4 regions of the Nocardia sp. NBC_00511 genome follow, and region 2 is predicted to be linked to each of the others. Evidence: riboswitches for the same ligand, from Rfam matches in the RefSeq annotation. Region 2 holds a riboswitch; each other region holds the start of a gene.
The links. Region 2 has a riboswitch for S-adenosylmethionine ahead of OG300_RS34100 (aminotransferase class V-fold PLP-dependent enzyme). Riboswitches for the same ligand answer to the same signal wherever they lie in the genome.

Region 1: another riboswitch for S-adenosylmethionine. It lies ahead of OG300_RS30115 (rhodanese-like domain-containing protein); the one in region 2 lies ahead of OG300_RS34100 (aminotransferase class V-fold PLP-dependent enzyme).
Region 3: another riboswitch for S-adenosylmethionine. It lies ahead of OG300_RS37670 (bifunctional o-acetylhomoserine/o-acetylserine sulfhydrylase); the one in region 2 lies ahead of OG300_RS34100 (aminotransferase class V-fold PLP-dependent enzyme).
Region 4: another riboswitch for S-adenosylmethionine. It lies ahead of OG300_RS33300 (amino acid ABC transporter permease); the one in region 2 lies ahead of OG300_RS34100 (aminotransferase class V-fold PLP-dependent enzyme).

The regions. Positions count from the first base shown of each region.
Region 1 is NZ_CP107849.1:6,435,892-6,443,230, reverse strand. Features, by position in the region: gene OG300_RS30140 (DUF456 domain-containing protein) at 1-131, shown strand, start outside; gene OG300_RS30135 (hypothetical protein) at 229-876, shown strand; gene OG300_RS30130 (amidohydrolase family protein) at 893-1,783, opposite strand; gene OG300_RS30125 (FAD-dependent oxidoreductase) at 1,886-3,286, opposite strand; gene OG300_RS30120 (hypothetical protein) at 3,550-3,981, shown strand; SAM riboswitch class IV at 4,048-4,163, shown strand; gene OG300_RS30115 (rhodanese-like domain-containing protein) at 4,178-4,600, shown strand; gene OG300_RS30110 (O-succinylhomoserine sulfhydrylase) at 4,597-5,811, shown strand; gene OG300_RS30105 (type 1 glutamine amidotransferase family protein) at 5,915-6,556, shown strand; gene OG300_RS30100 (MarR family winged helix-turn-helix transcriptional regulator) at 6,553-6,993, shown strand; gene OG300_RS30095 (HAD-IIA family hydrolase) at 7,016-7,339, opposite strand, start outside.
Region 2 is NZ_CP107849.1:7,336,525-7,343,863, forward strand. Features, by position in the region: gene OG300_RS34070 (PLP-dependent cysteine synthase family protein) at 1-1, shown strand, start outside; gene OG300_RS34075 (diacylglycerol kinase) at 76-1,140, opposite strand; gene OG300_RS34080 (SDR family oxidoreductase) at 1,166-1,954, opposite strand; gene OG300_RS34085 (TetR family transcriptional regulator) at 2,083-2,727, shown strand; gene OG300_RS34090 (DUF2752 domain-containing protein) at 2,845-3,297, shown strand; gene OG300_RS34095 (hypothetical protein) at 3,316-3,504, shown strand; gene OG300_RS34100 (aminotransferase class V-fold PLP-dependent enzyme) at 3,689-5,002, opposite strand; SAM riboswitch class IV at 5,054-5,167, opposite strand; gene OG300_RS34105 (SAM-dependent methyltransferase) at 5,230-6,078, opposite strand; gene OG300_RS34110 (MarR family transcriptional regulator) at 6,226-6,660, shown strand; gene OG300_RS34115 (heme oxygenase (biliverdin-producing)) at 6,817-7,339, shown strand, end outside.
Region 3 is NZ_CP107849.1:8,140,710-8,148,048, forward strand. Features, by position in the region: gene OG300_RS37665 (homoserine O-acetyltransferase) at 1-1,103, opposite strand, end outside; gene OG300_RS37670 (bifunctional o-acetylhomoserine/o-acetylserine sulfhydrylase) at 1,100-2,446, opposite strand; SAM riboswitch class IV at 2,543-2,653, opposite strand; gene OG300_RS37675 (TetR/AcrR family transcriptional regulator) at 2,666-3,346, opposite strand; gene OG300_RS37680 (MFS transporter) at 3,483-4,976, shown strand; gene OG300_RS37685 (NADP-dependent isocitrate dehydrogenase) at 5,306-6,523, shown strand; gene OG300_RS37690 (MFS transporter) at 6,793-7,339, shown strand, end outside.
Region 4 is NZ_CP107849.1:7,162,302-7,169,640, forward strand. Features, by position in the region: gene OG300_RS33285 (hypothetical protein) at 1-644, shown strand, start outside; gene OG300_RS33290 (hypothetical protein) at 807-1,496, shown strand; gene OG300_RS33295 (flavin reductase family protein) at 1,672-2,220, shown strand; SAM riboswitch class I at 2,325-2,417, shown strand; gene OG300_RS33300 (amino acid ABC transporter permease) at 2,426-3,304, shown strand; gene OG300_RS33305 (amino acid ABC transporter ATP-binding protein) at 3,301-4,065, shown strand; gene OG300_RS33310 (transporter substrate-binding domain-containing protein) at 4,096-5,079, shown strand; gene OG300_RS33315 (GNAT family N-acetyltransferase) at 5,076-5,573, shown strand; gene OG300_RS33320 (ABC transporter substrate-binding protein) at 5,594-7,228, shown strand; gene OG300_RS33325 (ABC transporter permease) at 7,233-7,339, shown strand, end outside.

The DNA.
Region 1 (7,339 bases), 900 kb from region 2:
TGCGCGCCCAGGGACCCGCCTGGACCTCCACCGTGCACGCGCTCAAGGGCGCGGGTCTGTCGATGCTGATCGAACTCTTCGGCGGCCTGCTGGCGGCCGGGACCTGGCTGCTGGGCGCGGTCCTGATCTAGCGCACGGGGGACGGCGCGACTCGCCGCCCGGGCGGTGTGCTGCCCGATAAAGAAGACCGATCGGTGTTCTATTGGGTTGCGCCCGAGGGAGGTACTCATGCGCGGCCCGTCGCTTCCGCTCACCCGCGACACCCTGCTGTCGCCGGTCGTCCTGCCCGCGCTGATCGCGGCCGCGATGCTGCTGCCGATCCAGCCCGCCACCGCCGGTCCCGTCTTCGACGGTGCGACCCTGCTGGCCACCAATGTCGAAGGCGCGGGCGCTCGTTTGGCCCTGTCCTCCGGAAAGTTCGTCGAGGACACCGCGAATGGCTGGATCGACGTGGTGGACCGCAACGGTCGGCTCGTCGAACAGGTGGTGCCGCAGGTCCTCGTCGACGGCGTGGTGATGCCGCTGGAATTGACCATCGGCGGTGCGGGCAGGGAACTTTCGGCACGGGTGATGGGTGTGGTCACCGAGGGCGCGCGGATCGCGGCGAGCGGAGTGCGGCGGGCGGGTGCGGCCGCGGAGGCCTGCGTCGACAAGGGACTGTCGACCGCGGTGGTCGCGGGCCTCATCGCCGCCATCACCGGTGGGCTGCTCGCGGTGCTGTCGCTGAACCCGGTCGGCATTCTGACCGCGGCGGCGCTGGCCGGGATGGCGGGCGCGTGGAGCGGTTTCACCGAGGGCTGCGCCCGGGGCGCGCTGGAGAGTTTGCAGCATCCCGAGGCGACCTCGGTGCACGAGCTCGATCAGATCGCGCTCTGAGCCGAGCGCTTCCGGACTAGCCGCGTTTGCGGCGGCGCGGGTCGATGATCGGCAGCGGAAGGGTGTCCGGCGCAGGCTGTTTCGCCAGGTCCGCGACCGGTAGCCGCAGGGTCGGCGATTCCCCGGTGGCCCTCGGCGGGGTGCGGTCCGGATCCGCGAGCCGGGTCACCCGGGCGGGCAGGCCGTAGAAGGCGCGGGCATTGTCGTCCAGGACGCGGCGCAGGTCGGAGCCCACCGCGTCGCCGATCAGGTCGATATCGGTATTGCGGAACGGGCGGCCCGCACGGGTGCCGGGCAGGTCCGAGCCGAACATCAGCGCCTCGGGGTTGACGGTGTGGATTTTGCGCAGTGCCGCACCGATATTCATCGACACCCGCCCGAATCCGGAGGCCTTCACCTTGGCCCCGCGGTCGACCAGGTTGAGCAGGTACGGCAGGCAGTCGTCGGACATGCCCATGTGATCGATGGACAGTTTCGGCAACTTGGTGATGACCGGTTCCAGCGAGCCCAGCATGGAGCCGTCGATGTAGAGCTCGACGTGCCAGCCCGCCAGCTCGTAGGCGCGCAGCGCCAGCATGGTGAGCCCGACGATGTCGCCGCCGCCGCGCTTGAGGTTGAAGCGGATGGCCCGCACCCCGGCCCGGTTCAGGTCGATGATCTCCGCGTCGGAGGTGTCGATGTGCAGGTTGGTGACGCCCACCCAGTTGTCGCCGAGTTCGCCGAGCGCGGCCAGCAGGTAGCTCTGATCGTTGCCCTGGAAGGAGCCGCTGACCACCGCACCACCGTCGATATCGAAGCGCGCCATCCGGCGGCGATAGTCGGCGATGGTGTAGGGGTCGGGCAGGTAGCCCTCGTTCTCGATCAGCGGGAACCGCGGATCGATGATGTGGACATGGGCATCGAACACCAGATCAGCATGCCTCAGAACGGTGACATGTGTGGATGACCTTGTCCGGCTGGCGGATTCGTGCTGGTCACAGCACCCCGCCCGCCGGTTCGGTCTCCTCGGTCAGTCGGCGGTGACGATCTTGCCGGGCTCGCTGGCGGCGAGCATCTCGTCGCGCTCGACGACCTTGACGCGCTCGCGGCCCTGCGGCTCGCCCAGGGCGCGCTCGTGCGCGTCGAGGCGGTACCAACCGGCCCACGTGGTGAACGGGACGCCCTTGGACTCCAGGAACGCGGTGACCGCGTCGAGTTCCGGCTCGGGGGCCGGGGCGAAGTTCGCGGCGTCGTCGAGCAGGCAGGCGATGGTCTCGTTGGCGTCGCCCTTGGTGTGGCCGATGAGGCCGACCGGGCCGCGCTTGATCCAGCCGGTGACGTAGGTGGCGGGCTCGTAGCGGGCGGAGCCGTCGGCGTCCTCGTCGACCAGCACGCGGCCGGCCTCGTTGGGGACGGTCCCGGCCTGCTCGTCGAAGGGCAGCGCGGGGATGTTCTGCGACAGGTAGCCGACCGCGCGGTAGACGGCCTGGATGTCCCAGTCCTTGAATTCGCCGGTGCCCTTGCAGTTTCCGGTGCCGTCGAGCTGGGTGCGCTCGGTGCGCAGACCGGTCACCTTGCCGTCGGTGCCGACGATCTCCGAGGGGCTCTCGAAGAAGTGCAGGAACAGCTTGTGCGGGCGGTCGCCGACATCGCGAATGGCCCACTGCTCCAACGTATTGCAGATCATGTCGACCTGCTTGGAGTGGCGGCGCGCGGCCTCGGAGCCCTCGTCGTAGTCGATGTCCTCGGGCGCGACGATGACCTCGATGGTCGGCGAGTGATCGAGCTCGCGCAGTTCCAGCGGGGTGAACTTGGCCTGCGCGGGACCGCGGCGGCCGAACACGTGCACCTCGAGGGCCTTGTTGGCCTTCAAGCCGTCGTAGACGTTCGGCGGGATCTCGGTCGGCAGCAGTTCGTCGCCGGTCTTGGCCAGCACGCGCGCCACGTCCAGGGCGACGTTGCCGACGCCGAGGACCGCGACCTTCTCCGCGTCCAGCGGCCAGGTGCGCGGCACGTCCGGGTGGCCGTCGTACCAGGACACGAAGTCCGCGGCACCGAAGGAACCGTCGAGGTCGATGCCCGGAACCTCCAGGGCCCGATCGGCATTCGCGCCGGTGGAGAAGATGACCGCGTCGTAGAAGCGGCGCAGATCCTCGAGGGTGATGTCGACGCCGTAGTCGATATTGCCCAGCAGCCGGACCTGGTCCTTGTCGAGCACCTTGTGCAGGGCGGTGATGATGCCCTTGATACGCGGGTGGTCGGGGGCGACGCCGTAGCGGATGAGGCCGAACGGCGCGGGCATGCGCTCGTACAGATCGATGCTCACGTCCGCATCGGACTTCATCAACGCATCGGCGGCGTAAATACCGGCCGGTCCGGCGCCCACGATCGCAATGCGTAGCGGGCGGGTCGCTGCACTCTGTTCGGTCATTCTTCCGCGCACCCTTTGGGTCGAAACTAACTTGCCGTCAATACTCAGCCGTCGTTCTTAGCTTAGGCTAAGTTGACGCCCTGGCTCCGGGTACCCTCGTTGGCCCCCGACGCTGCAGCGTTGCTGCGATGTACTGCTATTCCGCACCTGGGGCGGAAATTGTGCTGATTCTATCGGTGACTCACGCCGTGCTCCGCGCGCAGGGCGGTGAACTGTGGGAATGCCGTGCGTCCGGGCGGGCGTCGACCAGGCATGATCAAGCCATGAGCGACGTCGAGGAAACCCCGGCCGAAATCGATCAGGGCGACAACCGCAGCATGTGGCCGTTCCTGGTCGCGGCCGGTCTGATCGTCTTCGTGGTGCTCGGCATCGTGATAGCGACCCTGGTGTCGCCGGTTGAGAAGAATGTCACAGATTCCGATCGGCTCTCGCTCGTGGCCACCCGGTTCATCGCGGTCGCCGACGGCACCGACAAATCCGGTGAGTCCTACGCCTGCAAGGACTTCGACGCGAACCGCTCCCCGCTGCGCGTCGCGCAGGCCACCGGACGCCAGATCACCTTCGACAAGCTCACCGATGCCGCCGTCGACGGCGACAAGGCCACTGCCCAGGTGAGTTTCACCGTCGACGGGCTGCAATCCACCTCGACATGGCACTTCACCCGGGCGGATTCCGCCTGGTCGGTGTGTAATTAGGGATTTCGGCCGCTGACCGATGGAAACGTTTGACACCGGGGCCTCGGGTTGGGCAATCTCATCCCAGGTCATGAGTATCAGCGCCAAGCCCCGGCTCGCTGATCGGCAACCCTCCTCCGCGGTGGGGTGCTCCGGGTGACGACCTGGCCACGCGTCGAACCACGACGCGGCAAGTGCGGATTCACAGGAGGTACAGGTGAGCTACGCGGGTGATATCACGCCCAAACAGGCGTGGGAGCTGTTGCGCGACAACCCGGACGCGGTGCTGATCGACGTGCGCACGGAAGCCGAATGGCGTTTCGTCGGCGTGCCCGACACCAGCGGCATCGGCCGACCCACCGCGCTGATCGAGTGGGTCGACGCCACCGGCACGCGCAACGATCGCTTCACCGACCAGTTGCAGCAGGCGCTCGGTGAGCGTGCCGCCGACTCGGACGCGCCGGTGATCTTCATCTGCCGGTCCGGCCAGCGCTCCATCGGCGCGGCCACCACCGCCACCACCCTCGGCATCGCACCGTCCTTCAACGTCGTCGACGGTTTCGAGGGCGGGCTGGACGGGCAGGGCCATCGCGGCGTCACCGGTTGGCGTGCCGACGGCCTGCCATGGAGGCAGTCATGATTCACGGTGGTTCGTTCGAGCGTCCGCTGCCCGAGGGCGTCGGCCCCGCCACGCTCGGCGTGCGCGGCGGCACCCGGCGCAGCGGCTACGACGAGACCTCGGAGGCGCTGTTCCTCAATTCGGGTTTCGTCTACGAGAGCGCCGAGGCGGCCGAGGCCGCCTTCACCGGCGAGATCGAGCACTTCGTCTACTCGCGCTACGGCAATCCGACGGTCGCCATGTTCGAGGAGCGACTGCGGCTGATCGACGGCGCGGAAGCGTGTTTCGCCACCGCCTCCGGCATGTCCGCGGTGTTCACCGCGCTGGGCGCGCTGCTCGGCGCCGGTGATCGACTGGTGGCCGCGCGCAGCCTGTTCGGCTCCTGCTTCGTGGTCGCCAACGAGATCCTGCCGCGCTGGGGCGTGGAGACCGTCTTCGTCGACGGCGAGGACCTCGACCAGTGGGAGCGGGCGCTGTCGGTGCCGACCCAGGCCGTGTTCTTCGAGACCCCGTCCAATCCGATGCAGGCGCTCACCGATGTCCGCGCGGTCTCCGACCTCGCGCACGCGGCGGGCGCGAAAGTGGTGCTGGACAACGTCTTCGCCACTCCGCTGCTGCAGCGGGGCTTCGATCTCGGCGCGGATATCACCGTGTACTCGGGCACCAAGCACATCGACGGCCAGGGCCGGGTGCTCGGCGGCGCGATCCTCGGGCCGAAGGACTACATCGACGGCCCGGTGAAAACCCTTATGCGCCATACCGGTCCGGCCATGAGCCCGTTCAACGCCTGGACGCTGCTCAAGGGTCTGGAGACCATGCCGCTGCGGCTGCGCCAGTCGGTCGAGTCCGCGCTGCGGCTGGCCGAGTTCCTGGAGAGCCACCCGGCCGTGGCGTGGGTGAAGTACCCGTTCCTGTCCTCGCACCCGCAGTACGAGCTGGCCCAGCGCCAGATGTCGGGCGGCGGCACGGTGATCACCTTCGAACTGAAGGCTCCCGAGCACGAGGCCAAGAAGCGCGCCTTCGAGGTGCTCAACGGGCTGCGCATCATCGACATCTCCAACAACCTGGGCGACGCCAAGTCGCTGATCACCCATCCGGCCACCACCACGCACCGCGCGATGGGGCCGGAAGGCCGTGCGGCCGTTGGCATCACGGACGGCGTGGTGCGGCTGTCGGTCGGGCTGGAAGACATCGAGGATCTGCTCAACGACCTCGATCGCGCCCTGGGCTGATCGAAAACTGTCCAAGAAAGGCCGGAACCCACGAGGGTTCCGGCCTTTCTCGCGTTTCGAAGAGCCATTGACAGCATCCTGTCAAAGATGACAGTATGCTGTCATGATGAAGACCGTGCACCTGGCCGTCTACGACACCTTTTCCGACTGGGAGCCCGGCCACGCGACCGCGCACATCAACCGCCCGCTGTGGCATCGCGAGCCGGGAACCTGGCAGGTGAAGACGGTCGGACCCACCGCTGAACCGGTCACCTCGATGGGTGGCATGCGCGTCACGCCGGACGTCGTGCTCGCGGATCTGAAGCCCGCCGACAGTGCCATGCTGATCCTGCCGGGCCTGGCCCTGGAAGCGGATCCCGCCGCGTTCGGCCCCTTCGGCGCGAAGGCGCGCGAGTTCCTGGCGGCCGGTGTGCCGGTGGCCGCCATCTGCGGCGCCACCTTCGGTCTCGCGGCCGAGGGCCTGCTGAACGACCGCCCGCACACCAGCAACGCGGCGGAATACCTTGCCTACAGCGGATACTCGGGCGGCGAACACTTCGTCTACGAACCGGCCGTCACCGACGGTGATCTGATCACCGCGACCGGCACCCGCCCGGTGGAATTCGCCCGCGCCATCCTGGGCCGCCTCGACATCTTCGAACCGCACATCCTGGAAGCCTGGTACCAGCTCTACGGAAACAACGATCCCGCAGGCTTTTTCGCGCTCGCCGAGTACGAGGCCGGTCGTACGGCCGCGACGGTATGACGGCCGACGGTCAGCGGCTGTTCGCCACCGCGGCGGTCACCTCGTTCAAGCTGAACGGCCAATTCCTTTCCATCGCCGAGGAATTGGCCAAGCCGTCGGGTATCACGGTGGCCTGGTGGCAGGTATTGGGCGCGGTGCTGCACGAACCGCTGCCGGTGGCCGGTATCGCCCGGGAGATGGGCATCACCCGACAGAGCGTGCAGCGCGTCGCCGATCTGCTGGTCGACAAGGGCTTCGCCGAGTATCACCCGAACCCGGCGCATCGCCGCGCCAAACTGGTGGCCATCACCGAAGCCGGTCACGACGCGGTGCGCGCCATCGATCCCCAGCATGCCGCCATGGCGAAGCGGCTGGTGGCGCAGCTCGGAATCGATGAGCTGGCCCGCATCGTGGACGCGCTGACCACTTTGTCCGCCGCGCTGGACGCCCTCGAATAGCTCAGGGGGACAAGCGAACAGCTCAGGCGGAGAACGGATCCTTGGTCTTGCCGACGAGCGAGGCGACCGACGGCAGGATCGAGGTCGGGCGGTAGGGGAACTGTTCGACCAGGGCCGGGGTGGAGATGCCGGTGGTGACCAGGATGGTGCGCATGCCCGCCTCCAGGCCCGCGATGACGTCGGTGTCCATCCGGTCGCCGATCATCACGGTGGAGCGGGAGTGCGCGTCGATGCGGCGCAGGGCCGAACGCATCATCAGGGGATTGGGCTTGCCGACGTAGTAGGGCTTCTTGCCGGTGGCCTGGGTGATGAGGGCGGCGACCGAGCCGGTGGCGGGCAGGATGCC
Region 2 (7,339 bases):
GAGGCGATTGTGGCTGACCGTGGTGGTGGATCCGACGAAGCGGATACACCGCCACGGCGCCGTATCTGGTCCGGGTCAGCTGACCAGGCCGCGGCCGGTGGTCAGGGGGAGGTCGGTGGCGGTGAGCAGGCCGGTGCGGGCCTCGACCACAGCGGGGACGGCGCTGACCAGGCGGGCCGCCGTGCCGACGATGCCCGCTTCGGCGTGGTCGCCGTTGCTGTAGAGCTGCAGGTCGCAGATGTAGTCGGGTTCGCCCTTGATTTCGACTCGGTAGCAACCCTTTCCGGCGGGCTGCGGCCAGTCGGGGGCCAGGTCGGGGTGCAGGCGGGTGATGTGTTCGAGGGAGATGATCTCCCGGTCGCCACGGACGCCGTGCAGTTGGAAACGCAGGGCGGCGGCGGTGCCTGGGGCGATGGTGCGGCCGCCGACCTTCAGTTCCTCGGTGGCGGGCAGCCGCTCGAAATGCTGTGTGACGGTGTCGAGTTCGACATCCAGGGCGGCGGCCAGCTGGCGGATGACGCTGCCCCAGGCCAGGGTGAGGATGCCGGGTTGCAGCAGCAGCGGCAGTTCGTCGAGGTCACTGCCGAAGCCCATGATCTCGAAGAGCACCTTCGGATTGTCGTAGGTGGAGTAGTCCATGATCTCCGAGCAGACGACGGCGTCGATGCGCTCGGAACCGCTGCTCAGCAGCAGCGGCAGCCAGTCGTTGGCCCAGCCGGGGTCGATGCCGTTGACCCACAGGGACGCGCCGCCCTCCTCGGCCGCCTCGATGATCGGGGTGATGGCCTCTTCGGGCAGGGTGCCGTACGGGAACTGCAGGAAGACGGGGCTGCTGGAGACCACGTTGATGCCCGCCCGCAGGAAGGTCTTCAGGTCTTCGACGGCCTCCATGAGCCGGTCGTCGGCCATGGCGGTGTGGATGATGCAGTCGGGTTTCAGGGCGATCAGGGCCGCCACGTCCTGGGTGGCGAGCACGCCGGTCGGGGTGTCGAGCCCGGCCAGTTCGGCCGCGTCCTTACCGGCCTTGGCGTCGCTGGACACCCAGACGCCGACCAGTTCGAGTTCGGGGCGGGCGATGACGGAACGCAGGGCGCGGCGGCCGACATTGCCGGTGCTCCACTGGACTACGCGATAGGTCATGGGAAAACTCCTGTGGCGCTGCGGTTTACAGATCGGGGATGGGCAGATCGAGGTTGGGTGCGGCGATCCCGCCGTCCACCTCGATCACCTTGCCGGTGACGTAGCCGCCGGCGCGCGAGCTCAGGTAGACGATGGCGGCCGCGATCTCCCACGGCTCGCCCAGGCGCTGCAGCGGGGTGGCGGCCTCCATCTGCGCCTTGATCTCCGGTTGCTGCGCAACGACTTCCAGCGCGGAGGTGAGCACCGAGCCGACCGCGATGGCATTGACCCGGATGCGCGGGGACAGGTCGGCGGCGGCCAGCCGGGTCCAGTGCGCGAGCGCCGCCTTGGCGGTGCCGTAGGCCAGGAAGCCGCGGCCGGGGGAGCGGCCCATCATCGAGGAGATATTGACGATCGACCCGCCGTCGTTCTTCAGCATGTGCGGCACCGCGGCCTGGGTGAGGGCGTGTGCGGTGGAGACGTTGAAACGGAATGCCTCTTCGAGGAATTCGGTGGTGGTGGTGAGGAAGGTATTGGGCATGGTGCCGCCGACATTGTTGACCACGATGTCGATGCGGCCCAGTTCGGCGGCGGCGGTCTCGGCCAGCGCGGTGACCGCGGACAGGTCCGACAGGTCGGCGGGGACGGTGATCGCGCGGCGGCCCAGGGCGTGGATCTTGCCCGCCACCTCGTCGAGTTGTGCGCTGGTGCGGGCGGAGATGGCCACGTCGGCCCCCGCTTCGGCCAGCGCCAGGGCGGTGGCGGCGCCGATGCCGCGGCCCGCGCCGGTCACGACGGCGACGCGGCCGTCCAGTCGGAAAGTGTCCAGGATCATCGATTTTGTCCTTCTGGGTGACGACAGTCACAAGCAGCTTTAAGCAATAATTCTTAACCGTCAAGGAGAAGTTCTCTATTCGCTGGTGAGCGGCTATCGTGCAGACTTGAAACAGGACGGAGGGCAGTGTGGGCGAGTCGGTACAGACACCGGGCGGGGCGCGCGAACGCCTGATCCTGGCGGCGGAACAGCTCATCGCCGAACGCGGGCAGGCGGTGCCGCTGCGCGATATCGCGGCGGCCGCCGGGCAGCGCAACAACTCGGCGATCCAGTACCACTTCGGATCTCGCGACGGACTCATCGAGGCGGTGGTCGAGCTGCGGCTCGCGACCCTCGAGGTGCGGCGGCTGGAACTGCTTGCCGAACAGGCGGGTTCGGGCGTGAGCGGGGTGCACGAACTGGTGGAGGCGCTGGTCATCCCGATGTTCGAGCTGAGTGACCGGCACGGGATCAACCACTACGCGCGGTTTCTCGAACAGATCCACACCCACCCCGCGGTGACCGATGCCGCGAACCTCGCCAGCGCGGGCCGCACCTCCGTCCGGGTGATCATGCGGGAGCTCGAACGCGAGCTCACCGAACTGCCGAAACGGTTGCGGGTGCGCCGGTTACGCGCGCTGCCGACCGTGCTGTTCGCGCTGCTCGCCGATCACGAGCGGGCGGTGGAGGCCGGGCGGGTGCGAGTCGACGACATCGCGGCGTGGGGGGAGATCGTGGACATGCTCGCGGGCGTGCTCACCGCGCCGGTCGCGGATCGCGCGCCGATTCGCTGACCCCGATTCGCTGATGCCGGTGCGATTTCCGAGGTCATGGAGGGTTTCGGCGACCGAGGGGTGCGAACCCGGCGGGGCGCTGGCAGGTTCGCGGTGGCGCGGCTACCGTTGTTTCTCGTGGACATCGCCCCGGCAGCCGTAACCGAGACCCCCGCCAAGTCGCGCTGGCTCGGCATCGGGATGCCCTTGCTCGCGGGCGGTGCGGTGGCAGGTGGCTTGGCGCTGTTGCACTTCCGCGATCCGCACTCCCAGGGGTCCTACGGGGTGTGCCCGTTCTACGAGCTCACCGGCTACTGGTGCCCCGGGTGTGGTGGGCTACGTGGGCTGCACAATCTCACCGAGGGCCGGTTCCTCGATGCCATCCACAGCAATATCCTGCTGCTGCCCTTGGTGTTGGGCTTCGCCGCCTGGTGGGGTACGTGGCTGGTGCGCGGCTGGCGGGGCGGTCCGATGCCGCCGCGACTACCGCAGGTGCTGCCCAGATACGCGCTGTGGGTGGCGATCGCGTTTCTCACGGTGTTCACGGTGGTGAGGAACACTCCGTGGGGGAGCTGGCTTGCGCCGGTCTGATCGGGGCATGCTCTGCGTATGAGCGAGACACTCAAGGAACGCTTGCGCGCGAAGCTGACCCGTCAACTCGCGGAGGACGGGCCCCCGGATCCGGAGCAGGAAGACACCAGGCAGGTTTCCGTCCAGGACGACCTGGACCTGGTCAACGCCGTCGCCGACGATGACCCGGTCCTGGAGGAACTCGCGTCCCGCTACCTGGTGCCGTAGCCCGATTCCATTGAGCCCGAAGGCGTCCGGGGCTCGGATCACTCACGGCTCAACATCGACCTGGTTCCGGAAGGCCGAAAGCCGACCGGTACCGCAGAGATTCGGAAGCACCCGACGACTGCGGTCGATCGGCTATCGGCGGACGGTTCGGCAGTGTCCTGAATGCCCTTGTGGATGGTGTGGATCAGAAGCCGCAGGGGGCAGCGCCGTCGGCGGAAGTGCCGAAGGGGCGGGTTTCCGGGGTGGGGTTCCACAGGCCGTCGGTGCAGGCGTAGTCCCAGTTCGGGCCGTGTTCGACCAGGGTGGAGACGGCGTCGATGAGGCGGTCCACGTCGGCGGCGGTGGTGCCCAGGCCGATGCTGGCGCGCAGGGCGGCGTCGACGCCCAGGTGGGCGAGCAGCGGGTGGGCGCAGAAGCGACCGTCGCGGACACCGATGCCGTGTTCGGCCGACAGGTAGGCGGCCACCCGGCCGGGTTCGAAGCCGTCGATGGTGAAGGCGACGATGCCGACCGCGTCGGTGCTGTCGCGCCAGATGCGCAGGAAGTTAACGCCCGGAACGGTTTTCAGGCCGTAGCGCAGGCGGTGGGTGAGGTACTGCTCGTGCTCGAGCACGGTGGTCGGATCCAGGTCGGCCAGCGCGTCGCAGGCCGCGGCCAACGCGGCGACGCCCAGCACGTTCGGCGAACCGGCCTCGTGCCGCTGCGGAGCGGGCGCCCACTCGACATGGTCGGCCGACACCGAGCGCACCGCGCCGCCACCGGCCAGGTACGGGTCGGCCGCGTCGAGCCAGTCGCGGCGGCCGACCAGCACGCCCGCACCGAACGGCGCGTACGCCTTGTGCCCGGAGAAGGCCAGGTAGTCGATGCCGGTGGCGCGCAGGTCGATGCGGCGATGCGGTGCCAGCTGGGCGGCGTCTACCAGGATGCGGGTGCCGCACTGGTGCGCGATCCAGGCCAGCCGCTCCAGCGGCAGCAGTTCCCCGGTGACATTGGAGGCGCCCGTAACCGCCAGCAGCGCAGCGGGTTTGGCGCACAGTTCGGCGACCACCCGCTGGATGGTCTCCTCGATGGTGTCCGCGGCGCGCACCACGCGGCGGCCGTTGCGGGTCCAGGGCAGGAAGTTGGCGTGGTGTTCGACATCGAGGACCACAGTGTCGCCGGGCACGCAGGCCGCGAGCAGGTTCAGCGCGTCGGTGGTGTTGCGGGTGAAGACGACGACCTGGTCATCGGCGGTATTCAGGAACTTCGCGACCGAACCGCGGGCGGATTCGTAGCAGTCGGTGGAGACGCGGGAGGCGTAGCCCGCGCCGCGATGCACGCTGGCGTAGTACGGCAGCAGCCCGGCGACCCGGTCGGTGACCTGGCGCAGCGCTGGGGCACTGGCGGCGTAGTCGAAGTTGGCGTAGCTGCGGGTCCCGCCCTGAACCAGGGGAACCTGGAGGTCACAGCCGGAAACTTCGGCGAGGGGGGCACAGGTCTGGTCGGCGAAAGCAGTCATCACGAAATCCCGTCGGATGGGGACACGCGATCAGAAAAGAGAATGATCGAGAGTCCGCGCTTGCCGTGCCCGGTCGGGCTACGGCCCGGTCGTCACCCGGAGCACCCCGCCGCGGTGGAGGGTTGCCGACCAGCTAGCCGGGGCTTGACGCTGGTACTCATGACCTGAAGCGAGACTGGCAGACATCGCGCGGGCTTGTCAACCCACCCCGGCGGCCCGGGGTGTCGTCACCGCTTGGCGGCGGTGACGCATCGTTCCAGGTCGGGGACGGTGGCGGCGCGGCCGATCGGGGTGAGGAAACGGGCGGCGTACTCGGGGCCGCCGACCTGTTCGAGTTCGATCCAGCCGTATTCGATCAGCAGTCCGGCGACATCTTCGGGTTGTAAGCCGAACTGCCACAGCGGGTTCCGGCCGACGAAACGGCGATGGGTGGGGGCGCAATCGCCGAGATCCGTGCCGTCGATGAAGTCCTGGCGCACATGACTGAAGACCAGGATGCTGCCCGCGCGCGCCTCGGCGAGCGCGGTGAGGGTGTCGCGCACAGCCCGTTCGGTCAGGTACTGGGTGACGCCCTCCCACAGGAAAAGGGTTTTCGATCCGGCGTCGTAGCCGTGGGTGCGCAACGCGGTACGCAGGTCATCTGTCTCGAAGTCGATAGGTACCTGAATCACCTTGTCGGGCAAGTTGATTCGCTGCCGCTTGCGTTCGGTGATGACGGGTTGATCGACCTCGAACGACGGGATTCCGGCAGGCGCGGCCAGGCGCATCGCCCGAGTGTCCAGGCCCGCGCCGAGCACCACCACCGATTCGATCCCGGCGGCGATCGCCGCGCCCGTGCGGTCGTCGAAATACCTTTTGCGACAGGCCAAGCTGTTCCAGATCCCCGGGCCCTCGCGGTCCATGGCCGCGCGCAGCAGTCGCCGCCCGAGTGGTCGCCGGACCACCGCGCGCAATGGCACGGGCAGCATATGCTGTGCGAAATCGTCTGAGAGCAAGCGTGTTTCGGCGGGCTCCAGATTCTCGGCGGCGGCGATCAGGATCGGCACCAGTGAGGTGCTCGCGGCGTTCTGGGTCATGGCGTTATTCTTTCTGCACCGGATAAGTATCTGAGCGAAAGCAGTAGTTGCATGAACGCAGATAAATCTAGGGCCGCCCGGCGGGACTCGTCAACCGCCGGGCCGGAATCGGGCCCGGACCCGCGAGCGCTGCTCGAGCAGGGGAGCGTGGCCTATCGCGAATACCTGTCCGCGCAGGCCGTCGCCGCCCAGTCCATCGCGAGTGCGCTCGGCCTCGGGTCGACCGACTTCTTCGGGCTGAACCTGATCGCGCTGGCCGGAACGTTGACCGCCGGGGAGCTCGCCGCGCGGACCGGCCTGTCGACGGGTGCGGCCACCCGGCTCATCGATCGGCTCGAACAGGCCGGATTCGTGCGGCGGGTGCCGGATCCCGCCGATCGGCGCAAGGTGCTGGTGGAGTCGGTGCCCGATGTGGACGGCCGGATCGCGGCCGCGCTGGGGCCGCATCGGGCGCGGATGGCCGAGGCGTTCGCCGAATACCGGCCCGAGCAGCTCGAGGTGCTGTTCGACTACTTCGCGCGGGCCACCGTCGCCCTGCGAGCGGCCGCCGGGGACCTGCTCGAGCCGGACGGTCGAGTGTGACGAACGGCACGTCAGGACGCGGAAAATCATCCGAAAGTTGGAGTGGGTGGGCCGCAAAGTTCGAATCGCGAGAACGTTGCTGGCGCGTACGATCTAGGAGAAAGTTAGGGTAGCCATAGTAGGGCGCCCCGTCAGGTGATTGCGAGGAGCTCGACCATGTTGGATACCGAAACCGGCACTCCGTTCTCGACGCTGATTCGCACCGCGACCGAACAGCAGCACAACGAGGCCGAACACTCCACGTTCATGAGCGACATGCTGCACGGGCGGCTCGGTGTCGAGGCCTTCTACCGCTACACCTCGCAGCTGTGGTTCGTCTACGCCGCGCTCGAGAAGCATTCCGCCGCACTGGCTTCCGACCCGGTCGCCGGGCCCTTCGTGAAGCCCGAGCTGAACCGGCTGGCCGCGCTCGAGGCCGACCTCGCGTACCTGGGCGGCGAGAACTGGCGTGCCGAGCTGACCGCGCTGCCGGCCACCGCCGCCTACGCCGCCCGCATCGAAGAGTGCGCGACCGGCTGGCCCGCGGGCTACGTCGTGCACCACTACACCCGCTACCTGGGCGACCTCTCCGGCGGCCAGGTCATCCGCGGCACCGCCGAGAAGCTGTGGGACCTGCCCAAGAAGGGTGACGGCGTCCGCTTCTACGTCTTCGACGAGATCGGCAACCCGGCCGCCTTCA
Region 3 (7,339 bases), 800 kb from region 2:
ACCGCGTCGAACTCCGTGAGGAAACCGTCGTGGCCGTCCCGCGAGCGGATGATCTCGAGCCCCTTGGAACCCGGCAGCAGATCGGCCAGCTCCTGCTGCGTGCGCAGCGGGTAGAGCCGATCGGAATCCACGCCGCCGATCACACACGGCACCGGCGTACCCGACAGCGCCGCCACCACGCCGCCGCGACCGCGACCCACGTCGTGCCGGTTCATGGCCTCGGTCAGCAGCACGTAGGTGGCCGGATCGAAGCGGGCCACCAGCTTGTCGGACTGGTACTCCAGGTAGCTCTGCACCGCGTAACGCCCACCCGTCCAAGGGTTCTCGTCACCCTGCGCGTGGTTCTCGAAACGGTGGTCGAGTTCGGACTCGGTGCGGTAGGTCAGATGCGCGATGCGCCGGGCGATCCCCATCCCGGTCATCGGCGAGCGGCCGGTGCCGTGATAGTTGCCGCCCTGCCAGTCCGGATCGGCCTTGATGGCCGCCATCTGGGTGGTCTGGGTGCCGATCTGATCGGCGGTGGCGCGTGCGCCGACCGCCAGCACCAGTGCGGCGCCGACGCGTTCCGGCTGCCCGACCATCCACTCCAGCACCCGCATGCCGCCCATCGAGCCGCCGAGCACGGCGGCCAGGCGCTCGATGCCGAGCAGATCGAACAGCTTGCGTTCGGCGGTCACCTGATCCCGGATGGAGATCTCGGGAAACCTTGCGCCCCAGGGCTTTCCGTCCGGAGCCAGGGACGCCGGACCGGTACTGCCCTTGCAGCCGCCCAGCACGTTGGTCGCGATGACACACCATTCACCGGTGTCCACCGGCGCACCCGCGCCGACGATGCCGTCCCACCAGCCGGCCGCGCTGTGGTGCACGTCGGCCGGACCGATCACATGCGAGTCGCCGGTCAGCGCGTGCTCGACGAGCACCACGTTGTCGGCGTTCGCGGAGAGTTCGCCCCACCGTTGCACGGCCAGGGTCACATCGGGGAGGACACTGCCGTTCTCGAGTTCGACATCCCCGATGGCAATGCTCGCGAGCGTCCCGTCCGGCGGCGGAAGCAGAAGTTCCGCCGCCGGACGAGAGGTGCTCGATTCGATATTCACGGTCAACTTGCCGCCGCCGTCAGTCCCGCGCGCAGATCCGCCAGGATGTCGCCGATGCCCTCGATACCCACCGCCAGACGCACCAGACCAGGGGTGACGCCGGAAGCCAGCTGCTCGGCCGGAGTCAGCTGGGAGTGGGTGGTGGAGGCCGGATGAATCACGAGCGAACGCACATCACCGATGTTAGCGACATGGCTGTGCAGCACCAGCGCCTCGACGAACTTCTTGCCCGCGTCGATGCCACCGGCCAGTTCGAAGGACACGATCGCGCCGACACCCTTGGGAGCCAGTTGTTTGCCACGCTCGAACCAGGGGGAGTCCGGCAGGCCCGCGTAGTACACCTTGGTGACCTCGGCCCGCGCACTGAGGAATTCGGCCACCGCCTGCGCGTTGGCCACGTGCCGCTCCACCCGCAGGCTCAGCGTCTCGATGCCCTGCGCGATGAGGAACGCGTTGAACGGCGATACCGCCGCACCCAGGTCGCGCAGCAACTGCACGCGCGCCTTGAGCGCGAACGCCGGAGCGCCCAGATCCGCGAACACCGCGCCGTGGTAGCTCGGGTCCGGCGTGGTGAAGCCCGGGAAACGCGATTCCCCGGCCGCGTTCTGCACGGTCCAGTCGAAATTGCCGCCGTCGACGATCACGCCCGCGACCGCCGTGCCGTGCCCACCCAGGTACTTGGTGGCCGAGTGCACGACGATGTCGGCGCCCAGTTTCAGCGGCTGGATCAGGTACGGGGTGGCGACCGTGTTGTCCACGATCAGCGGGATGCCCGCGGCGTGCGCGACACCGGAGATGCCCGGGATGTCGAGCACCGAGCTGCTCGGGTTGGCGATGGTCTCGCCGTAGAAAGCCTTGGTATTGGGCTGAATTGCCGCCTGCCACTGCGCCAGGTCGTCGGGGTCCTCGACGAAGCTGACCTGGATGCCCAGCTTGGGCAGCGAGTAGTGCAGCAGGTTGTAGGTGCCGCCGTACAGGTGCGGGCTGGCCACGATGTGGTCGCCGGCCTGGGCCAGGTTCAGGATCGCGTAGGTCTCCGCCGCCTGCCCGGAGGCCAGCAACAGCGCCGCGACACCGCCCTCGAGGGCAGCCACGCGCTGCTCCACCGCGTCCTGGGTGGGGTTCATGATGCGGGTGTAGATATTGCCCGGCTCGGCGAGACCGAACAGCGCGGCGGCGTGGTCGGTGTCGCGGAAGGCGTACGAGGTGGTCTGGTAGATCGGCAGGGCCCGGGCCCCGGTGGCGGTGTCAGCGGACTGGCCGGCGTGAATCTGCTTGGTCTCGAAGGACCAGTCGGCCGGGTCGATGCTGCCGTCGGGGGCGATCGCGGGCGCGGTCGAGTCACTCATGTGCTTCTCCAGGAAAACAAGGTCGCCGAATGGCGGAAGTCTGACGTTATCGGAAGGCGTATGGGCTTCGACAACAACACATTTCGGTAGACCTCCTACTTGCGCTTGCGTTCGGCCTTCGAACGCCCGGTCCTCACCCGGAGCACCCCACCGCAGCTGGAGGGTTGCCGATCAGCGAGCCGGGGCTTGACGCTGATGCTCTTGACCTGTGGCGAGATTCTAACGGTCGGTCGCTACCAGACTGGCAGTGGGGCTTGCCACAGTCGGAACCGCGCAGGTGCGCACGAATTCCCGAAAGGCCGCCAGCACATTGTCAGCCAACGCCTGCGCCGAGGAGGCGCTGCCGCAGTCGGGAAACTCGGAGTCCGAATCGAATTCGCATTCCATGCCCATTCGGACGATGCCGTGCCAGGTGGCGGCCACCACTCGCACCGGCAACGCGTCCGGATGGCTGTTCATCCGCTCGGCGAGCACGTTGGTCAGGGCGCGGGTCTTGGTGTCCGCGGATTCCAGGCTCTGGGCGCGCACCGTCGGGTTGTCGCGGGTGATGCGCTGCATTTGCTGGAACCACTGGAACGGCACCGGATTGTCGCCCTGGATCAGGCCTTCCGCGACCACCATGAAGGCGTCGAGCAGGGCCTGCAGTTCGTTGCCGGTGATCGGCTGGGCGCGCAGCTCCCGGGCCAGCGCCAGGCCCCAGTCCTCGATGGGGGCGATGACGATCGCCTCCTTGTTGTCGAAGTACCGGTTCACGGTGCGCGGGGAGACATCGGCCGCGTCGGCGATCTGCTCGACGGTGGTGGCGTCGAAGCCTTGCTGGTCACACAGCTGCAGCGCCACCTCGATGATGCGGGTGCGGGTTTGCTGCTTCTTGCGTTCACGCAGGCCCAGAGCGTTCATGTCCCCATGTTAGATGGCATATGTCGGATTGTGTCCCAGTATGACAACTGTCGCACCGCGACATTTTTCTCTTGACGCCAATTGTCGCATGGGGTCAGGATGGTTCAGTGCCCCGGACCGCCCCTGAGGAGACGACATGACCGCTCCGGCAACGACCCTCGATTCACACCAAACAGCAAGTAAGCCAACGGATTCCAGGCGCTGGTGGGCCCTCGGCGTGATCGCCATGGCCCAGCTCATGGTGGTCCTGGACGCCACCATCGTCACCATCGCGCTGCCGTTCGCGCAGCACGACCTGAACATCAGCGACAGCAACAAGCAGTGGGTGCTGACCGCGTACACCTTGATCTTCGGCGGCCTGCTGCTGCTCGGCGGCCGACTGGCCGACTACCTGGGCCGGCGCCGCATCCTGATGATCGGCCTGGTCGGCTTCGCGGGGGCGTCGGCGCTGGCGGGTCTGGCGCAGAACGGCGCCGAACTCTTCGCGGGCCGCGGCCTGCAGGGCGCGTTCGGTGCGCTGCTCGCACCCGCCGCCCTGTCCCTGGTGTCGGTGACCTTCACCGAGGCCAAGGAGCGCGCCCGGGCCTTCGGCGTCTTCGCCGGTGTCTCCGCGGGCGGTGCGGCCATCGGCCTGATCGCCGGTGGCGCGCTCACCGAATACGCCAACTGGCGCTGGTCGCTGCTGGTCAACACACCGGTGGCGCTGCTGGCCCTGATCGGCGCGTTCGCCTTCGTGGTCAAGGATGTGCCGCTGCCGCGCACCGGCGGTTACGACCTGCCGGGTGCGGTCACGGTGACCCTGGGCCTGGTCTCGATCGTCTACGGCTTCAGCAAGGCCGCCGACGACGGCTGGACCTCCGGCACCACGCTGGGCCTGCTCGTCGCGGGTGTCGCGCTGCTGGCCGCGTTCATCGCCATCGAGCGTCGGACCGCGAATCCGCTACTGCCGCTTCGTATTCCGGGTGAGCTCAACCGTGGTGGCTCCTACCTGGTGGCGCTGCTGGTGCCGATCGCCATGTTCGCCATGTTCCTGAACCTGAGCTTCTACCTGCAGATCACCCAGGGCTACTCGGCGCTGAAGGCCGGCCTGGCGTTCCTGCCGTTCCCCGCGGGCATCATGGTCTCGGCCGGTGTCGCCTCGGCGCTGCTGCCCCGGATCGGCCCGCGGCCGCTGATGCTGGTCGGTTCGGTGCTGGGCGCGGCGGGTCTGCTCTACCTGGCGCAGCTGGAGTACGGCGACAGCTACGCGAGCAGCCTGCTGCCCGCGATCCTGCTGATCGCCCTCGGCATGGGCGGCCTGTTCGTCTCGATGCAGACCACCGCGCTGCACCAGGTGGACGAGAAGGATTCGGGTGTCGCCAGCGCGCTGCTGAACGCCGCGCAGCAGGTGGGTGGTTCCATCGGCACCGCGCTGCTGACCACCATCTCGGTGCAGGCGGCCTCGCGCTACGCCCGCAACAACGCGACCGTCGACCACGTGATGCAGCGGGCCGCGATCCACAGCTACGACGTCGCCTTCTACCTGGGTGCGGGTTTCTTCCTGCTCTGCATCCCGATCGTGGCGTTCATGGTGCGGGACAAGCCGCAGAATCTGATCGAGGGCGATGCGCACGTCCACGTGGGCGTCTGACCGGCGAAGATATACGAACCCGCGCGTCGCAGCCCCTTGCTGCGGCGCGCGGGTTTTCGCATGCTGGAGGGGTGTGGAAAATCACCCGGAATGCTACTTACCGGTAACCGACGGGGAATCCCGCACAGCGGGGGCTGCCCGCGCGGTGAGATCCATAGCAGCAGTACGCTTGTCTTGCTTGGCGCCACCAGTGCGCGGACTTGGTACCACAGGGCCCGCGACAAACGCCAGGCGTATACGTTGTCTGTTGAACAGCTGGGGTCCGCTACAAGCGGTGCTCACCGGCCGTGCAATGGGAGCACCCCCTTCCTAGGAGGACACGAAGATCCATGTCCAAGATCAAGGTTGAAGGCACCGTCGTCGAACTCGACGGCGACGAGATGACCCGGATCATCTGGCAGTTCATCAAGGACAAGCTGGTCAATCCGTATCTCGACGTGAACCTCGAGTACTACGACCTCGGGATCGAGTACCGCGACAAGACCGATGATCAGGTCACCATCGACGCGGCCAACGCCATCAAGAAGCACGGCGTGGGCGTGAAGTGCGCGACGATCACCCCGGACGAGGCGCGAGTCGAGGAATTCGGTCTCAAGAAGATGTGGCGGTCGCCGAACGGCACCATCCGCAACATCCTCGGCGGCACCATCTTCCGCGCCCCGATCATCATCTCCAACGTCCCGCGGCTGGTGCCGGGCTGGACCAAGCCGATCATCATCGGCCGTCACGCCTTCGGCGACCAGTACCGTGCCACCGATTTCAAGGTGCACCAGGCGGGCACGGTCACCCTGACCTTCACCCCCGAGGACGGCTCCGAGCCGATCCAGCACGAGGTGGTGCGCATGCCCGAGGAGGGCGGCGTGGTCATGGGTATGTACAACTTCCAGGAGTCCATCCGGGACTTCGCGCGGGCCTCGCTGAATTACGGCCTGCAGCAGAACTACCCGGTGTACATGTCGACCAAGAACACCATCCTGAAGGCCTATGACGGCATGTTCAAGGACACCTTCCAGGACATCTACGAGACCGAGTTCAAGGACGAGTTCGACGCGGCCGGGCTCACCTACGAGCACCGCCTCATCGACGACATGGTCGCCTCCGCGCTCAAGTGGGAGGGCGGCTACGTCTGGGCCTGCAAGAACTACGACGGCGACGTGCAGTCCGACACCGTGGCGCAGGGTTTCGGCTCGCTGGGTCTGATGACCTCCGTGCTGCTCACCCCGGACGGCCGCACCTGTGAGGCGGAGGCGGCGCACGGCACCGTGACCCGTCACTACCGTCAGCACCAGCAGGGCAAGCCCACCTCCACCAACCCGATCGCCTCGATCTTCGCGTGGACGCGTGGACTGGCGCATCGCGGCAAGCTGGACAACACCCCCGAGGTGATCGGCTTCGCGCAGACCCTCGAGGACGTGGTCATCCAGACGGTCGAGAGCGGCCAGATGACCAAGGATCTCGCACTGCTGGTCGGCGGCGACCAGGGCTACCTGACCACCGAGGAATTCCTCGGCGTGCTGGATGCCAACCTGGCACGAGAGCTGCGCTGAGCGCCGAGACCATCTCGCCGAACACATTCCGGGCACCTGCCCTCACCGAATCCGGTGAGTGGGCGGGTGCCCGAACTGTTTTCCGGGCCGGTTGAAGCTTTCACGTTCGAGCGGATGTGGTGGGCCCGGGGATCCGCGACGGTGGTGAATGCGATCACTGCCGGGTCGGCGGGGGAGCGGGAACCCTTGGGCGGCAGCGGTTTCGGTCGCGGGTCGCGGTGGGCTCTCGGCCGGGGTGAGTCAGATCACCGCGTGTGGGGGTATCGGGGATGTTCGCTGCGGTGTTGCGATTGGCCGTGGCCGAATCTGTCTCCGAGTCCTTAGCGACCACCAGCCCCGCCTCCTCCGCGTCCGAACCGCGGAGCACCTGGCATATCCCGGCGATGCTGGCGCTGGCGCTGGGCGGATTCGGGATCGGCACCACCGAGTTCGTGACCATGGGCCTGCTGCCGGATATCGCGCGGTCCATGCACGTCTCGGAACCTACTGCGGGGCATGCTGTTTCGGCGTACGCGCTGGGCGTCGTGGTGGGTGCGCCGGTGATCGCGGCGCTGTGCGCGCGGATGGCGCGCAAGCGGCTGCTGATCGTGTTGATGGCGGCGTTCGCGCTGGGCAACGCGGCCAGCGTGGTGGCTCCGACATTCGCGACGTTGACGGTGGCCCGGTTCGCGTCGGGTCTGCCGCACGGCGCGTACTTCGGGGTGGCGTCGCTGGCGGCGGCGTCGCTGGCGCCGGTGGGTCAGCGGGCGAAAGCGGTTGCGGCGGTTATGCTGGGTTTGAGCGCCGCCAATGTTGTCGGCGTTCCCGCAGCCACCT
Region 4 (7,339 bases), 170 kb from region 2:
TGGCCAGCGGGACCGTTCACGCGGACCCGGCCAAGCCGGACAGTGGCGCTATCAATTACACCGCCACGACCAATGATTCGAGCACGATCATCCATACGGATGCGGGTTCTCTCGTTGTCGAGAATGGCGTGTTCGAAATCAAGGCCGCAAATGGCAACGTGCTGGCCAACACTCCGTTGAACTTTCGCGTGGATGATTTCCAGTTCCCGATCGTGGCGAATATCGCGGACGATCGCAGCGCGACCCTGACCCCGCGGTTCGACGTGGATTACGCGGTCTACCAGCCGGTCGCGCTGCCCTACGAGGACCAGGCTCCCTGGAAGTCGGACTTCGACCGGGAGCAGGCGGCCTGGAACCGCCTGCGCGACACCATTTCCACCGGCGCCACCATCGGCACGCTGGTCGGCGGTGTCGGCGGCGCGGCCCTGGGCTGCGCGATCGGGTTCGGTGTCGCGGGTGTCGCTACCGCTCCGCTGGCCGCGCTCTTCGGCGCCGGTCCGATCGCGGGCTGCATCGGAGGCGCCGCGGCGGTGGGCTTCCTCGGCACCCTGGCGGGTCAGTTGTTCGTGACCGCTCCGGTTGCGCTCGCGGCCGCTATCCAGTACTTCTCGACCATCAACGAGCCGCACATCTCCGGTAAATAGGGGATTTCGGCAAGCGATGGGCAAAGGTTCATCATTCGGGCACCCCAGTGCCACTCCGCGTTTGATCGTCCCGGTTTCCATCGGTGCGTCCCCAGGGGTTTACACCTGACAATGATTCCTCTGGGGGCGCACCTGCTCATCTCCAGAGGGAATTTTCAACACATGCGCTTCAAGAACTTCGCCGTGACCGCGGCGCTGACGATCGCTGCCCTTGGCATCTCCACCGCGACCGTCAACGCCGCCCCGGCTCCGGCCGACGAATCCATCAACTACACCGCCACGGTCGACCAGACCAGCACCATCGTCCACACGGACGCCGGTTCCATGGTCGTCGAGGACGGCGCTTTCAAGATCAAGGCCGCGAATGGCGCTGTGCTGGCAGGCACTCCGCTGAACTTCCGCGTCGACGAGTTCGAGTTCCCGATCGCGGCGAACATCGCGGACCACAGCGCCACGCTGACCCCGCAGTTCGATCTGGATCACGCGACCTACAAGCCCGTCGCGCTGCCGTTCGAGGACCAGGCTCCCTGGAAGACGGATTACGACCGTGAGCAGGCTGCCTGGAACCGCATGAAGGACACCATCTCCACCGGTGCCACCATTGCCACCCTGGTCGGCGGCATCGGCGGCGCGGCCGTCGGTTGCGTCATCGGCTTCGGTGTCGCGGGTGTCGCTACCGCTCCGCTGGCCGCGCTCTTCGGCGCCGGTCCGATCGCGGGCTGCATCGGTGGCGCTGCCGCCGTCGGCTTCCTGGGCACCCTCGCGGGCCAGCTGTTCATCACGGCTCCGGTCGCGATCGCCGCTGCGATCCAGTACTTCGCCACCATCAACCAGCCGCATCTCGCGAAGTAAGCGCTAAGGAGCTCAGGGACGAACTCAGACACCTCATCGGGACAACCCGTCCGGCTTCGGGGCCGGACGGGCTTCCGTTTTTTCACGGTGTGCTGAACTCGTGTTCCCGCCCCCGCTTCCGATCGGCTCGAGCGCAACCCTGTCGGTGCGCGGCGGCCGGTGCTGAAGTGAAGTGATGGGCGAGCTGACCTCGATTCACAGCGCGGGCGCCGCGCTATCTCCGGTCGACGGCACGGATCTGCGAAAGACCTTCGCGCACTTCCCCAGCGGGGTGGTGGCGGTCTGCGCACGGATCGGTGGCAATCCGTACGGCATGGTGGTGAGCACCTTCGTACCGGTGTCACTGGATCCACCGCTGGTGTCGATCTGCATCCAATATTCCTCCGAGACCTGGCCGATTCTGCAACAGGCCAGCCGTCTGGGGTTGAGCCTGCTGGGCAGTGCGCAGCAGGCGGCGGCCCGGGGTCTGAGTTCCCGTCGTGGTGACCGCTTCCGGAATGTGGAGCTGCACACTGGGACCGGCAATGCCGCCTTCGTGGCGGGCGCCGCCACCTGGCTGGAAACCTCCGTCCACGAGCAGGTTCCGGCGGGCGATCACGCCGTGGTGCTGTTGCGGGTGCACCGCCTGACCACGCATCCCGAGTCCGAGCCGCTGGTATTCCATCGCAGCGGTTTCCGCGCGCTGCACGACCATGATCCCGATCTGGACGCGGCCGCCGGCTGAGTTCTCCGATTTTCCGGTGGCAATCGGGAAATCCGTTGTACCGCTATTGAATTCACGCTGATCTGGACCGGCGACAGGCGTCGCCGGAGTTCGTATCGTCGTCTTCACCATCCAGAGCGATCGAGAGACCTGGCTCGCAGACATCGCAGCAACCCCCGCGCACGTGGTGCGGGTGCTTCCGCCAGGACCGATGGAGGACGAATCCATGAGCACATTGGCGGCACCCGCGGACACCGCGACGCCTGTCGATCACGACGATGGCGAACTGCGCATCGTCCGCACCCGGCACCCCTGGCGCTGGGTGACGGCGGCGGTCGCACTGCTGCTGGTCGCGCAGTTCGCGCACGGCCTGATCACCAATCCCGGCTGGGACTGGTCCACTTTCGCGCAGTACATCACCGCGTCGTCGGTGCTCTCAGCACTGAAGGTGACGCTGGAGCTGACCTTCTGGGGGACGCTGCTCGGCTTCTTCATCGGGATCTGGCTGGCCATCGGCCGGTTGTCGAAGAACCCGGTGCTGCAGGCGATCTCGTGGACCTACGTGTGGGCGTTCCGCTCGATTCCGCTGATCGTGCAGCTGCTGTTCTGGTTCAACCTGGCCTATCTGTACAAGACGCTGTCGCTGGGCATTCCGTTCGGCCCGGAGTTCGCGCACTTCCAGACCAATGGCGTGATCAGCGGATTCACCGCCGCCGTCATCGGTTTGGCGCTGCATCAGGCCGCGTACTCGGCGGAGATCATTCGCGCCGGGATCATCTCGGTGGACGAGGGGCAGTGGGAGGCGGCGCGTTCGCTGGGGCTGCCGTGGCATCGGCAGTTCTTCACGATCGTTGCCCCGCAGGCCATGCGCGGCATTCTGCCGAACGCCGCGAACGAGGTGATCAGCCTGTTCAAGGGCACCTCGATCGTGTCGACCATGGCGATCGCGGAGCTGTTCTACCAGGTGCAGGTCATCTACGGCCGCAACGGCCGGGTGGTGCCGCTGCTGATGGTGGCGACGGTCTGGTACATCGCGCTGACCACCGTGCTGAGCATCGCGCAGTTCTATATCGAGCGGCACTTCGCGAAGGGTGAGAAGCGGTGAGCGAGTACGCGATCGAACTGCGCGGCATCCGGAAGTCCTTCGGCCGCAACGAGGTGCTCAACGGCATCGATCTGACGGTGCGGCCCGGTGAGGTCACCGTGATCCTGGGCCCGTCGGGTTCGGGCAAGTCGACGCTGCTGCGAACCATCAACCATCTCGAACAGGTCGATGCCGGAACCGTCCGGGTCGGTGGCGAATTGGTGGGCTACCGCCGCCGGGGCGATCGGCTGCACGAGCTGCCCGAACGCGAGATCCTGCGTCAGCGCTCGCGCATCGGCTTCGTGTTCCAGAACTTCAATCTGTTCCCGCATCTGACGGTTCGGGAGAATGTGGCGCTCGCGCCGGTGGCCGCGCAGCGCCGCGCCAAGGCCGAGGTGAACGCGGAGGCCCTGGAGCTGCTGGCCCGGGTCGGGTTGTCGGACAAGGCGGATGAGTACCCGTCCCGGCTCTCCGGTGGTCAGCAACAGCGGGTCGCCATCGCACGGGCGCTGGCCTTGAAGCCCGAGGTGCTGCTGTTCGACGAACCCACCTCGGCGCTGGACCCCGAGCTGGTCGGCGAGGTGCTCGAGGTGCTCACCGATCTGGCCCGCGGCGGCGCGACACTGGTGATCGTCACCCACGAGGTGGGTTTCGCCCGCGAGGTCGCCGACACCGTGGTGCTGATGGACGAGGGCCGCATCGTCGAACAGGGCCCGCCCACCCAGGTGCTCGACAGCCCGGCGCATCCGCGCACCAAAGCCTTTCTCGCACACGTCCTGTGACGTGTCCCCGACTACGTGAGGACCATTCCGATGTCCATGGCGAGCCGTCGCAGACGGATCGGCGCTCTGATCGCCGTCACCACTCTGAGTCTGCTGGTGGGTGGCTGCGGTAAGGGCGATGGCACCACCACCGACACGACCCGCACCGTGAACGGCGTCAGCTATGACCTGTCGCCCGAGCAGGCCGGCCGCGTACACGCTCCGAAGGTGGACGCCATCGCGGCGCAGTTGCCGCAGGCCCTGCGCGACCGCGGCACGCTGGTGGTGACCGGCTCGGTGGGCGCGGCTCCGCCGCTGCGCTTCTACGCCACCGACGATCGCACCCCGATCGGCGCGGACGCCGATCTCGCCGTGCTGGTCGCCGACATTCTGGGCCTGAAGGTCGACACCCGCATCGGCGACTGGGCGCAGAACTTCGTGAAGATCGATTCCGGTGAGGCGGACGCCTTCGTCAGCAATGCCACGGTCACCGAGGAGCGCAAGGAGAAGTACGACTTCGCCACCTACCGCCTCGACAATGTGGCGCTCGAGGTGCCCAAGGACGCGAACTGGACCTACCAGGACCGCAAGTCGTTGGCGGGCAAGAAGATCGGCGTCACCTCCGGCACCAACCAGGAGCAGTTGCTGGTGAAGTGGAGCGCCGATGATGTCGCCGACGGCCTGCCCAAGGTGGACATCACCTACTACCAGCAGGTCAGCGACTACTACCTGGCCCTGTCCGCGGGTCGTATCGACGGCTACCTGGGACCGAATCCGTCCGCGCAGTATCACGTGGCGCAGACCGGTCAGTCCAAGGTGGTCGCCACCTTCTCCGGTGCGGGCGATGCCCTGCAAGCCGAGATCGGCGTGCTGACCAAGAAGGACAATGGTCTGGTCGGGCCGGTGCAGCAGGCCCTGCAGTACGCCATCGACAACGGCCTGTACCGCAAGGTGCTCGATCGCTGGGGTCTGGGCGGCGAAGCGGTGGCGCAGTCGCGGATCAATCCGCCGGGCCTACCGAAGGCGAAGAAATGACAGTGTCGCGCAACGTATTCCACGTCGGCCAGCACGATCCGCTGGCCGGTCCGCTGCTGGCGGAACTGGCCATCGAGTACAGCACCCGCTACGGCGGCACGCCCGGCGAGGTGCACGCGGAGCTGACCGAATATCCGGTGAGTCATTTCGCGCCGCCGCACGGCGACCTGCTGGTCGTGGTCGAGGACGGAGAACCGGTGGCGGGCGGCGCTTTTCAGCGCTTCGATGCCGAAACCGCTGAGCTGAAACGGATCTGGACCGCCCAGGGCCAGCGCCGTCGCGGGCTGGGCCGCTTCGTGCTCGAGCAGCTCGAGGCCGAGATCGCCCGGCGTGGTTACCGCCGCATCTACCTGACCACCGGACCCCGCCAGCCCGAGGCCGTGGCGCTCTACACGGCGGCGGGCTACACCGCGCTGCCGCTGGATGTCCGGGAAGAGGTCGGGTACGTCCATCCATTCGAGAAATTCGTTCCCGCCCAGGCGGTTTCGGTATGAGTCCCCTCCGGAGATCCACGATGACCTATTTCCCCACCGTGCGTGCGCGCCGCGCCGTCGCGCTCACCGGTGCGCTCGCCGCTACCCTCACCCTGGCCGCGTGCGGCAGTGGTGACAGTGGCGGTGGCGGCGGTGAGCCGTCAGGGCCGCCGCAGTCGGGCGGCACCCTGCGCTACGGTCTGTCGTCGGCTCCGACCTGCTCGGATCCGGCTCAGTCGGGGACCAATCAGACCATCTACGTGACCCGGCAGATCGTCGATTCGCTGGTGGATCAGGATCCGGCCAGCGGGGCGCTGCGGCCGTGGCTGGCCGACACCTGGAATTACACGGCCGACGCGAAGAGCTTCACCTTTCATCTGAAGGACGGCATCACCTTCAGCGACGGCACCCCGCTGACCGCTGACTCGGTGCGCAAGAACTTCGATTCCATCGTGGCGCTCGGCGGGGTGAAGGCGCCGCTGGGCGCGAGCTACCTGTCCGGGTACGTGGGCAGCGTCGCACTGGACCCGCGGACCGTGCGCATCGAGTTCTCCGCGCCCAATGCCCAGTTCCTACAGGCGGTCTCGACCCCGCAGCTGGGTATTCAGGCCGACGCCACCATCGGCAAGTCGGCCGAGGAGCGCTGCCAGGGCGGCAATATCGGCAGTGGGCCGTTCACCTACGCCGAATGGAAGCAGAACGCGTCGGCGACGCTGGCCAAGCGGGCCGGGTACCAGTGGGGTTCCGGAGTGTTCGCCTCGCAGGGGGAGGCGCACCTGGACAAGATCGCGTTCACCGTGGTGCCCGAATCCGGGGTCCGCACCGGCAGTCTCGCCTCCGGACAGCTCGACGCGATCAGTGACGCGCTGCCCCAGGACATCAAGCAGATCGAGGGCGGCGGCGGCCGGGCGCAGTTCACCGCGAACCCCGGCGTCGTATTCGGGTTGCAGCCCAACGTGACTCGCGGCCCGCTGCGTGATCCGGCGGTGCGGACGGCCCTGCTGCCCGCGATCAACCGCAAGGAGCTGGTCGAGACCGTGCTGGGTCCGCAGTTCAAGCCCGCCACCGGCGTGCTGGCCGCGAATACCCCCGGCTACGTGGATCTTTCGACCCGGGTGACCTACGACCCCGACGCCGCGAAGAAGCAGTTCGATCAGGCCGGGTGGGTGCCCGGTGCGGACGGCATCCGGGTCAAGGACGGCCAGCGCCTGTCCGCGGCGGTGCTCTTCTCGCCGGTGTTCGCGGGCAATCAGGCCATTCTGGAGTTGACCCAGCAGCAGTTGAAGGCCGTCGGCTTCGAGCTGCGACTGGAGCCGGTCTCGGTGGCCGATTCGATTGTGCGGCAGAACAACAAGGACTTCGACTTCGCGTACTACAACACCACCCGCGCCGACGGTGACATCCTGCGCGCCACCTTCGCGTTCGATCAGCGCAATCTGAACGTCCGCCCCGCCGGTGACAACCTGGATGTGCTGCTCACCCAGCAGCTCGCGACCACCGATGCCGACGCGCGGGCCCGGCTGATCGGTGACGCGCAGCGCGCGGTCCTCGACGACGGCCTGTGGATTCCGACCATCGAGCTCTCGCAGGCCATCGGCGTCGGCGGGAAGGTGGCCGGGGTGAAGTTCGAGGCGTCGGCCCGCCTGCAGTTCCACGACACCTGGCTGCAGCGGTAATCCCATGGGCCGCTATGTGATCAAACGGGTGCTGCAGGCAGTGGGGGTGCTGTGGGCGGCGTTCACGCTGTCGTTCGTGGTGCTGTACCTGCTGCCCGGTGACCCGGTGGC